3 regions of the Bradyrhizobium sp. 33ap4 genome follow, and region 3 is predicted to be linked to each of the others. Evidence: riboswitches for the same ligand, from Rfam matches in the RefSeq annotation. Region 3 holds a riboswitch; each other region holds the start of a gene.
The links. Region 3 has a riboswitch for cobalamin ahead of Q2M23_RS35925 (TonB-dependent receptor). Riboswitches for the same ligand answer to the same signal wherever they lie in the genome.
Positions count from the first base shown of each region.

Region 1: it holds a riboswitch for cobalamin, as region 3 does, so the genes downstream of both, metE (5-methyltetrahydropteroyltriglutamate--homocysteine S-methyltransferase) here and Q2M23_RS35925 (TonB-dependent receptor) in region 3, are expected to answer to the same signal.
Region 2: it holds a riboswitch for cobalamin, as region 3 does, so the genes downstream of both, Q2M23_RS16850 (DUF1636 family protein) here and Q2M23_RS35925 (TonB-dependent receptor) in region 3, are expected to answer to the same signal.

Region 1 is NZ_JAUMTJ010000012.1:105,578-109,302, forward strand. Features, by position in the region: gene Q2M23_RS11685 (nodulate formation efficiency C protein) at 1-669, opposite strand, end outside; gene Q2M23_RS11690 (hypothetical protein) at 1,012-1,644, opposite strand; cobalamin riboswitch at 2,019-2,219, shown strand; gene metE (5-methyltetrahydropteroyltriglutamate--homocysteine S-methyltransferase) at 2,321-3,725, shown strand, end outside.
Region 2 is NZ_JAUMTJ010000019.1:132,133-135,857, forward strand. Features, by position in the region: gene cobN (cobaltochelatase subunit CobN) at 1-1,169, opposite strand, end outside; gene cobW (cobalamin biosynthesis protein CobW) at 1,169-2,203, opposite strand; gene Q2M23_RS16850 (DUF1636 family protein) at 2,200-2,574, opposite strand; cobalamin riboswitch at 2,668-2,880, opposite strand; gene cobO (cob(I)yrinic acid a,c-diamide adenosyltransferase) at 2,917-3,570, shown strand; gene Q2M23_RS16860 (cobyric acid synthase) at 3,582-3,725, shown strand, end outside.
Region 3 is NZ_JAUMTJ010000066.1:13,484-17,208, forward strand. Features, by position in the region: gene Q2M23_RS35920 (FecCD family ABC transporter permease) at 1-1,037, opposite strand, end outside; cobalamin riboswitch at 1,150-1,348, shown strand; gene Q2M23_RS35925 (TonB-dependent receptor) at 1,457-3,725, shown strand, end outside.

The DNA of each region.
Region 1 (3,725 bases), on a different contig from region 3:
TTTCTCGAAAGCGATGACGCCGTTGCGAGTAAAATAATGGGGCCCCGGGATCTTGCAGTTCACCAAAAGCAGAACGCGCCAAAGATCACCCTTTTTCGTCGGCTTGTCATTCGGTTTCGCCACGTAATCCACTGCAACGGGCTCAATGATATGGCACCGGCCGTGCCGCAGAAGATCGCCGAGCTTGCCTTGTGCGGTCGTTACGAAGTTGAAGTTAACAGGATCGTGCAGAAAGCGGAGATTTGCGTCCCTTTCGCCATCGGTGACCTCACTGGCGATCAACGAGAGCGCAAAGGCGCGCCAACCCAATTCAATCGGCTTGGCATATGGCGACGCAAGTCTGATCGTTCCGTCGGTCGCGATCTTCCAAGTGATTGCGTACTGTTCGTCTGATTTGTTGTCTTGGTGCCTGGTCCACGAAAAGTACACATACTCTGTTCGGTCAATTCCTTCAGCGACTCCCCATGACCGAGGGACGAAGTGAGCCACCTTCGAGACCTTGGAGATGATTTGTTCTATAGTCTCGCCGTCTTGCGCTCGCCACGTTGACTTGACCCTTTCGACAAGCGCGCTGTCGTTGGCGCGAACGTTGCTGTTTGTCGCTGCCAGCCCGGCCAGGCAGATCAGCGATCGACCGAGACAGAACCAAAGCACGCGCGTTCCAGACATTCTCTTCATTGCTGCCGGCCCATCTGGTTCTCATCCACGCGTCAATTCCAAAGCGGACAATCTTCGACGTGCTCTACGAGATCGCTAGAAGTTAGCGGCAACGTGACGCGAGCACCTGCTGATGTCCCGCGCTGCAGGCGCTGTCCCTCGATGTCACGCGCCGCTAACTTCAGTGGTCAGCCAAAGCTTCAACTTGCAATGCTGGACCAGCCCAGGAGGAGAAGCCTGGGCAAGCGAGGACTTGCATTCTTCGTGCCAGGCAATAGCAGGCAGTTCGCACCAGATTTGTGCCGCCTTTGTCGACTTCCCGACCTGCGCACCTTATTTATGTTGCCATTAAGCCTATTCGCAGCGACTTTCGTGGCTCATTCCTGTCACGCACTGGATCTCCGAGCAGCGCAGTTTTGAAAGCCTCGCTGCCAGAAGCCAGACGACAATTGAGTGCAGGTTTGCCGCCATCGAACCGGTGTGGTCCGGGGTCGTTGCCGCTGCTGCCAAGGTCGAGAGTGCCTCAGCCGGTTGTGCTAGGCGCTTTATGGCCGACAACGAGGCGAAGCCGCCCATCAGCGGCGAGCGATTAGGAATTGGCGCTCGCAAGTTCAAAAGTAAGGCAGACGATGGGACGAGGCCTTCGCCGCTCGCGTGATGGCCCGCTTCGTGACCGGCGTCTATCAGTTCGTCGCCGTAGTCAACATTGGAGGAGCTGCGCTTCCATGCAGTCGTATCGACCGGGCAAGAAGGCCAAGCCTCGGGTTGAGCTAGCTTCGGCTTGAACTGCTCAAAACGTTCGAGAGCATCTGTCTGACGGCCGGGTTCATAAGTGGCCTTGCTATCCAGCCGAACAGGCCGACCGCAAAGACGGCAGCAGCAAAGACGGTGAGGGCACTCCAAACAGCCATTTTCATTGCGAGCTACTCTTTTCGTTGGTGATTCACTATGCTTGCTTTTCGCAGTATCGCCAAAAAACGTCCGCATGGCGCCTACCAGGATTGGTCGTAGATCAACATGCTCGCTGAGTATGCCGGCGGATTTAGCGTATAGCGCGCCTATTCACACTGGTTGTTGGTGGAGAAAGGGGGACGTAGCGAAGGGTGCTCGATGAATGTTCGAAAGCTGGATCGCGTGAAGAGCGTCCTGCCTCGGCACCGTGACCTTCATCGCCCAGGCCGCATTCGTCTCTTCCATGATCTGACGCGCGGTCCGACGCCAACGCGCCTCGCAGATGGTCACCCCGATATTTGTGATTGGAGAGTGCCTTCAACGTCCCGATCAAGAGTGGCCGTGCATCGTCAACACGTAGGAGACGTCGCAGCATCAATTTGAGAGGTTGACGGCGGAGTTGTCTTGCCGATAATCCAAGTCGTCGAGGTTCTCCGGTTCCTGTTTGATCCGGAGCTAAGAGGGAAGCCGGTGATGCCGGCGCTGCCCCCGCAACTGTGAGCGGCGAGCCGCTGTCCAACAGAGTCACTGAAGCCTGCGCGGCTTCGGGAAGGCCGGACAGTGGCGATGACCCGCGAGCCAGGAGACCTGCCCCGACAATATGTTCGTCCACGGGCGGGGTGTCCCGGTGGTGCGCCAAGCAGCCGTCGCTCGCGCGACGTCTCCTGCCTGCGTCCGCCATGGCCTTTGCCCCCAACATGGGGTTAACGCTATGTCTCTTCTCTCGCTTCCGGTTGCCACGCTCGGAACGCCGCGCATCGGTCCAAGACGCGAGCTTAAACTCGCGCTCGAAAGCTATTGGGCCGGAAGAATCAGCGAACAGCAGTTGCTCGAGGACGCAGCCGGCCTACGTGCGGCGAACTGGGCGCGCCAGAAATCCCTCGGTGTCACCATCATTCCGTCGAACGATTTTTCGCTATACGATCAGGTGCTCGACACCAGTGTCATGGTCGGCGCCATCCCGGAAGTCTATGCCTCGAAAGCCGAGCCTGCTTCTCTCAAGACGTATTTCGCCATGGCACGCGGTTCACAAAGCGGCAGTCAGGATGCGAGTTGCGGTCACGGACCTCGCGGCTATGGCGCACCCGCGCAGGAGATGACCAAGTGGTTCGATACCAACTACCACTACATGGTTCCGGAATTTCATCGGGGACAGACTTTCAGGCTCTCCTCTCGCAAGCCTATCGAGGAGTATGAGGAAGCCAAGGCCCTTGGCTTTCAGACTCGCCCTGTCCTGATCGGCCCGGTCACTTTCTTGAAGCTAGGCAAGAGTGCGGATCCCGCGTTCCAGCCACTGTCACTCCTGGATGACCTGCTACCTGTCTATATCGAGGTTCTGCAGGAATTGGCCAAACGCGGAGCAAATTGGGTTCAGTTTGACGAGCCCTGCATGGTCCTTGATCTGGATGAGGGGCCAAAAAAATCTTTGCTGCATGCCTATGGCCGGCTCGCCAAGGAAGGGCCGGCCATCAAGATCATGGTTGCCAGCTATTTCGGCCACCTTGGCGACAATCTTCACACCGCCTTGCGCCTACCTATTGCCGGCCTGCATGTCGATCTGGTTCGGGCGCCGGAGTTATTGGATCAGATCATTGCTGCCGGGCGAAGTGAACTCGTCATGTCACTCGGCGTGATAGACGGTCGCAATGTGTGGCGGACGAATTTGTCGGCGCTGCGCCAGCGGCTCGATCCCGCCATTGCGAAGCTCGGCAAGGATCGCGTACAGATCGCCCCATCCTGTTCGCTGCTTCACGTGCCGGTCGATGTTGAACTCGAAACGGAGCTTGCTTCCGATGTCAAGAGTTGGCTTGCGTTCTCGGTTCAGAAGATTCGCGAGCTTGCGACCTTGGCACGGGCACTCGCAGGCGATCAAGATGTCGCCGACGCTCTTGCGGAATCGGAGCGCGTTACCACCCGCCGCGGAACTTCCCCGAAGATCCGTGACGCCAATGTCGCCGTCCGGATCAGTGCGATCAATCAGACCATGCGACGGCGCGTCAGCCCATTTGCCAGCCGTGCCGAGATCCAACGCAAGCGCTTCAAACTGCCGGCGTTTCCGACCACGACGATCGGATCGTTTCCGCAGACCGCAGAGGTGCGTAATGCCCGCGCGGCGC
Region 2 (3,725 bases), on a different contig from region 3:
GCGATCTGATGCGGGCGGCCGGGATAGTTCGAGAGCACCAGCGCGAGCCGCTTCTCCTGTGCCGGCTTGCTGGCAAGCCGATGCCAGGCGGCCACGCGTGCGGCAACTGCAGCGACGCGCTCGGCATCCGGTCGATGCGCAAGATGCGCGAATTGCAGCTCAAGATCGCGCTCACCAGGCGATTTGAAGCTCACGACCCCTGTGAACAGGCGGCCGTCGACCTCCGGCAGCACCACATGCATCGCGAGATCGCCGGGCGAGAGCCCGCGGAGCGACAAGGCCCAATCCTCGCGCCGCGCGGTCGACAGCGCGACCTGGAACACCGGGCATGATGCAGCGTCGAACGGCGTCGTGCCGTCGTCACCGGCCGCGGAAAACGCGGTCGCATTGACGATCGCCGCTGGAGCGCATTGCGCAAACTGAGCGCGCAGCCAATCCGCCACGCCCGCCGCCTTCAGCGAGGTGACGAACACACCGTGGGCATCAAAGCCCCTCTCACGCAATGCATCGATCAATGCATCGACCGGCGCCGTATCGCCTGCCGCGAGGTAGGAACGATAGAACGTCACCAGCACGCGCGGCCGGCCGTCCGGTGCCGGCAACGCCGCGATGGCACCGCGCTGGGAATCGTAGACGCCGATCTCGGGAAGATCGATCTCGCCGACCACGGGTCCGGCATAAAGTCCGGACGCCAGCGCCAGTTGCGCGATCACGGCCTGCGCCGCAACGGGGCCGCCCTTGTCGCACAGCACCTTCAGACGGCGCAGCGTCGAGACCGGCAAGGTCGAGAACTCATCCAGCCGCAGATCGTCGCGGCCATCGGCCGGCAGCACGACCAGGGCGATGCCGCGCTCCTTCGCCAGCCGATGCACCGCGGCCAGCCCGTATGACCAATAGGGCTCGCCGCCGATCAGCCGCACCAGAATGCCGCGGGCGTGCGAGAGCGTCCGCTCGATATAGGTATCGACCGACAGCGGATGGCGCAGCTCCGCGAGATTGGCGAGCCGCAGCGACGGCAGCGCAGCACGGCCCCGCCGCCAGCCGGCCGCGAAGGCAGCAAGATCGCTGTCGGAAAACGACAACACCACGAGATCGGCCGGATCCTGGCCGAGGTCCCTTGGCGTCGCGGTCTCCTCAAGGCCGCGGCTCTCGCGGAAGACGACGTGCATCAGACACCAAGCCGTGCCCTGATCGCGGCTTCATCGATGTCGGCATGTTCGCCGATCACGACGAGCTTCGACCGCCGCGCCCGGGCACCCCAGGGCATGTCGAACTGATGCCGCACCCGCTCGCCGACCGATTGCACCAACAGCCGCATCGGCTTGCCTTCGACCGCGATGTAGCCCTTGGCGCGCAGCACGTTCTGCTCGCGCGCCAGCCCCTTGATCGAGGCGACCAGCGCGTCGACATCCGAAACTTCCGGAAGATCGATCACGACGGAATTGAAATCGTCGTGCTCGTGTTCCTCCTCGCCATCGTGATGCGACGGCCGCGCCGCGAGATCGCTTTCCGCCGCCGCCCCGAGCCCGAGGATCACGCGCGCGTCGATCGTGCCGTCGACGACGGGCAACATCGGCACCTCGCGCGGCATCTCGGCCGCGATCACCTCTTTCGCTGCCTTGATCCCCTCCGCCCCCGCGAGGTCCGCCTTGGTCAGCAGCACGATATCGGCACATGCGATCTGGTCCTCGAACACTTCCGACAGCGGCGTCTCGTGGTCGAGATTGTCGTCCGCCGCACGCTGCGCATCCACCGCGGCCGGATCAGGCGCAAAACGGCCGGCGGCGACGGCCTCGGCGTCGGCGAGCGCGATCACGCCGTCGACCGTGATCCGCGAACGGATCTCCGGCCAGTCGAACGCTTTCAGCAGCGGCTTCGGCAGCGCGAGCCCGGAAGTTTCGATCACGATGTGATCGGGCTTCACGTTCCGCGCCAGCAACTGCTCCATCGCCGGGATGAAATCATCGGCGACGGTGCAGCAGATACAGCCATTGGCGAGTTCGACGATGTTCTCGGCCGGACAATTGGCGTCGGCGCACGACTTCAGGATGTCGCCGTCGACGCCTTCGCTGCCGAATTCGTTGACCAGCACCGCGAGCTTCTTGCCGTTGGCATTGCGGATCAGATGCTGGATCAGCGTCGTCTTGCCGGAGCCGAGAAAGCCGGTCACGACGGTGACCGGAATTTTGGCGAGCGTGGTCATTCTGCGGCCTCCGGCACGACGGGAAGAGGTGGAATGCGGGCGAGCGATTGCTTGCGGAAGATTTCCGGACGGCTGCGCCACGGCACGATGCCGTCGGGCGCCGCCGCATAGGCGGAGGCACCGGCGATCACATCCGCGGCATTATCAGCGGACAGTCGGCCGTAGACATAGGACCACCGCCCCGGCGCGCTGAGCGCGACCGAGCAACCCTGGCTGCAGGCCGACAGGCATGCGACGGGAACCAGATTGACGTCATCAGGCACGCCGGCCTCGACAAGCGCGGCATGCAGGCGTGCACCGGGCGCGAGCTCACCTTCCGCCGGCGTCTGGCCGGCGCGGCAGGTGATGCAGACATGAAGTGTAACGCTCATCGCCCTTCCTGGATTGACAGCGGGAAGCGATGAGGCACACGAACCGATTTTGGACAGGTTCGTTCCCCGTCGCGGAACACCCCGTCCGCCGGTTTCACAACATGCTGCGTTGGCAGGTCTCCCGGCTTGCGGAGCAGGTTTTACCCTTCGATGCCCACCTTCCCGACTCCGTATGGAATCAGTGGCTTGGGCATCTCTCCGGTCACGGTCGCGGGGGCGGCTGCGCTTCGGGCCCGATTTAGCGGAGCCCTATCGCATTCCCTCTTCGCCTGTCGTAGGACAGGAACCGACGCGGGACCACCATTCGTCCAAGCCTCGCACTTGTCAAGCCGAAGGAATGTGATGACTTCTGATGGAAAGGGCGCTGAAGACGGCGCCGTCGGCACCGATCTTTCGCCGGATGCGCGCCACGCGGACAAGATGGCGAAAAAGAAGGCCGCCCGCGACCGCATCATGGCGACCAAGAGCGGTGAAAAGGGCCTGATCATCGTCCATACCGGCGCCGGCAAAGGAAAATCGTCCTCCGCGTTCGGCATGATTGTGCGCTGTGTGGCGCACGGCTTTCCCTGCGCCGTGGTGCAGTTCATCAAGGGCGCCTGGGATACCGGCGAGCGCCGCCTGCTCACCGGGCATTTCGGCGATCTCTGTCAATTCCACGCAATGGGCGAAGGCTTTACCTGGGAGACGCAGGATCGCGCCCGCGACATCGCGGCAGCGCAAGCCGGCTGGGAAAAGGCCAAGCAGCTGATCGCAGACCCGAGCCTGCGCATGGTCGTGCTCGACGAGATCAACATCGCGCTACGCTACGATTACCTTGCGATCGCCGATGTCGTCGACTTCCTGACCACGTCGAAGCCGCCGATGACCCATGTCGTGCTCACCGGGCGCAACGCCAAGGAGGAGCTAATCGAGATTGCCGATCTCGTCACCGAGATGACGCTGGTAAAGCATCCGTTCCGCTCCGGCATCAAGGCCCAGCCGGGCGTCGAGTTCTGACGGGCATCACGATGGCGCGCGCATTGATGATCCAGGGAGCCGGCTCGGACGTGGGCAAATCGCTCATCGTCGCCGGCCTCGCCCGCGCCGCGAGACGGCGCGGCCTGCGCGTGCTGCCGTTCAAGCCGCAGAACATGTCGAACAACGCCGCCGTG
Region 3 (3,725 bases):
ACGCCTCCGCCGAGCGCGCGGCGCTCGCGCATGATCAGATAGAGGAAGAACGGCACGCCGATGATCGAGGTCAGCACGCCGACCTTGATGTCCGAGGTTGAAGGAATGATGCGCACCGCGATGTCGGCGGCGAGCAGCAGCGCCGAGCCGGTGAGCGCGCTCGGCACCAAGAGCCGCGCCGGATCGTGACCGATCACGGGACGCATCAGATGCGGCGCGACGAGGCCGATGAAACCGATCGTGCCGGTGACTGCGACCGCGCCGCCGACGCCGAGCGCCACGCCCGTGATCACGAAGAGCCGCAACCGCCCGACGTCGACGCCGAGGCTCTGCGCCGCCTCCTCGCCAAGCGTCAGCGCGCGGAAGGCGCTCGCCTGGCTGAGCAGGATGGCGGCGCCCGCGACGATGAAGGGCAGCGCCAGCGCCACGTGCTGGAAGCTGCGGTCCTCCAGCGAGCCGAGCAGCCAGAACGCGATCTCCAGCACCACAAACGGATTGCTCGAGAGATTCATCACCAGTGCGGTCGCGGCTCCCGCAAAGCTCGAGATCGCGAGCCCAGCGAGGATCAGGATCAACAGCCCGGCATTGCGGCCGGCGATCGCAAGCAGCGCGAACACCGAGCCGAACGCGGCGATGATCGCCACCACCGGCAGCGCGTAGGAGCGCACATCGGCGAGGCCCAGCGCGATCACCAGCACCGCGCCGAACGCCGCCGATTGCGGCGCGCCGAATAGCGACGGCGAGGCCAGCGGATTGCGCAGCAGCCCTTGCAGCGCCGCACCGGACAGCCCGAGAATGCCGCCGATCGCAAATGCCAGGATGGTGCGCGGCAGGCGGATCTCGCGCACGATCACCTGCGCCACATCGCTGCTGCCGCCGAACAGCGCCTCGACCACCGCGAGCGGCGACAGCCGCACCGGCCCGATGCCGAGCGAGAGCACGCACAACAGGACCACGAGCGCGAGCAGCGCCGCCGTGGCGCCCCACCGGCGCCGCGCCGCGACCTCGGCCGCCAAGGCAAAATCCTGCACGCTCATCGGATCCATGCTCTTACAGCGATCGCCGTGGCAGACAAGCGACACTCGACAAAAACCGTGGCCGCGCGGCCGCCGCCCGACTTCCGCCGGATTGACTTTGCTACCCGGCCGAACCCTAGATGAACATGACGGTTCTTTCATGAGATGAAAAGGGAATGCGGTACGGGGAAACTTCCCCAACGCCGCGGCTGCCCCCGCAACTGTATGCGGTGAATCCTTCGTCACAGGCCACTGGGAATCTCGGTCCTGGGAAGGCGACGAAGGGTAACGACCCGCGAGCCAGGAGACCTGCCGTCAGCCGTGGTCACACGCGATGCTGCCGGTCGGGGAGTACAGGCATGAGCTTCACCTGATGCTGTGAGCACGATGGTGAGACTGGTTCGCGGTGACGTGCCACTGACGTTGCCGAGGCCTTGCTTATGTTCTCCTTCCCTTTCCATCGGCGGCGCCGCGCGCTTCTGCTCGCGTCGACGATGATCGCGCCGGCGACGATGCTCGCGCCGGCATTCCTTGTCTCCGCAGCGCGGGCGCAGGAGGCACCCGCTCCCGATCAGCTGCCGGCGATCGAAGTCACCAAGCCGGGCGACCAGAACGTCACGCGCGCCAGGCCGGCCGCTGACGAAGCGCCGGCGCCGCGACGCCCGGCGCCGGGCACCTCGCAAGGCAACAATACAGGCAGCGGAGCCGGATCGGGCACGATAGGGACCGGTGTGGCCACCGGAACGGGCGGCACCGGCGGCCGCCAGTTCGCCGGCATTGTCGGCACCTCCTCGGCCGTGATCACCGCCGACGACATCGCGCATTCGCCGGTGCAGTCGTTACCCGAGATCCTCGCGCAGGTGCCGGGCGTGCAGCTGCAAACGCCCTATGGCGGACCGAACGGCGCCAAGACGTCGGTCGACCTGCGCGGCTTCGGCGCATTCGCGACCGACAATACGCTGTTCCTGCTCAACGGCCGCCGCCTCAACGACGTCGACAAGGCCGGCTTCGACCTCACCACGATTCCGCTCGATTCGATCGAGCGCATCGAGATCACGCGCGGCAACAGCGGCGCGGTGCTTTACGGCGACAATGCGGTGGGCGGCGTCGTCAACATCATCACCAAGACCGGCGTCGGCGGCCCGCCGACGACGATGCGGGCCGAGGCCGGAGCTGGCTCGTTCAACACCCGCATGGCCGCGGTCTCCGCAGCGCTCAATTCCGGACCGTGGTCCACCTCGTTCTACGGCAATGGCATCAAGTCCGACGGCTACCGCGTCAACAATGCGCTCGACCAGCGCAACGCCGTCGGCAACATCAACTACACGACGCCTGATCTCACCGCCTTCCTGACCGTCACCGGCAGCGACCAGAAGCTCGGCCTACCCGGCGGACGGCTGGTCGATCCGTCGATCGGCGTGAACGAGCTGCTCACCGATCGCCGCGGCGCCGCGACGCCCTTCGACTATGCCAACCAGCAGACCGCCAGCGTCACCGCCGGCTTCACCAAGACGCTGATGAACGGCGTCGACCTCATCGTCGACGGCGGCTGGCGGCAGCGCGAGACGCAGAGCGGCTTCTTCGGCACGATGCCGACCATCAGCTTCGCTTCGACCTACAATGATGCCGCGCTGCAGACCTGGTCGCTGACGCCGCGGCTCAGCGTCAAGAATGTGATGCTGGGCGTGCCGTCGACGATCCTGACCGGCATCGACTATTACGATTCGAGCTTCCGCGAGGCGCGCGGCGCCTATCAGGGCGTCGACCCGTTCCACATCTACAATATCGAGCAGCAGAGCGTGGCCGGCTATTGGCAACATACGCTGGGCCTGTTGCCAACGACCGACATCTCCTACGGCGCGCGCGTCCAGAATACCAGCATCTCGGCGCGCGATCGCTACGACCCGAATGCGCCATTCGCGTTCGACACGCAGGCGGCACCGCTCGACAGCAACGAGACGCAATACGCCCTGCATGTCGGCGCCGAGCATCGCCTGACCGACACCTTCTCGGTGTTCGGCCGCGCGGCGCGCGCGTTCCGCACGCCCGATGTCGACGAGCGCGTCGCATCCGGACCGTCGTTCGATCCGCTGACCTTCGCCCCGATCCCGCAGAATTTCCAGCTCAAGACCCAGACCTCGCAGGATGTCGAGGGCGGCTTCCGGGTCAAGACCAACCTGTTTCAGGTCCAGACCAGCGTCTATCTGATGGATCTCGAGAACGAGATCCATTTCAACCCGGTGCTGTTCTTCAACACCAACCTCGACCCCACCCGCCGCTGTGGCTCGGAAACCAGTGCCTCGCTCAAGTTCAGCGATACGGTGACCCTGCGCGGCGGCATGGCGATCACCCGCGCGGTGTTCCGCGAAGGCATCTGGACCGGCAACGACGTGCCGCTGGTGTCGCGCTACACCGGCAATCTCGGCGTCACCTGGAATATCTGGCAGAACTATCTGGTGCTCGACGCCACGGTGCGGGCCTGGAGCTCGCGCATCATGGACAACGATCAGGCCAACACCCAGAGCCGGATTCCCGGCAACGCCACCGCCGATATCAAGCTGAGCGGGCAAGTTGACCGCTTCTTCTGGTCACTGAGCGTGAACAACCTGTTCAACGCGCTCTATTACGACTACGCCATCGCGAGCACGTTCACCGAAGGCCGCTTCTCGGCCTATCCGCTGCCCGGCCGCACCTACATGGTAAAGGCCG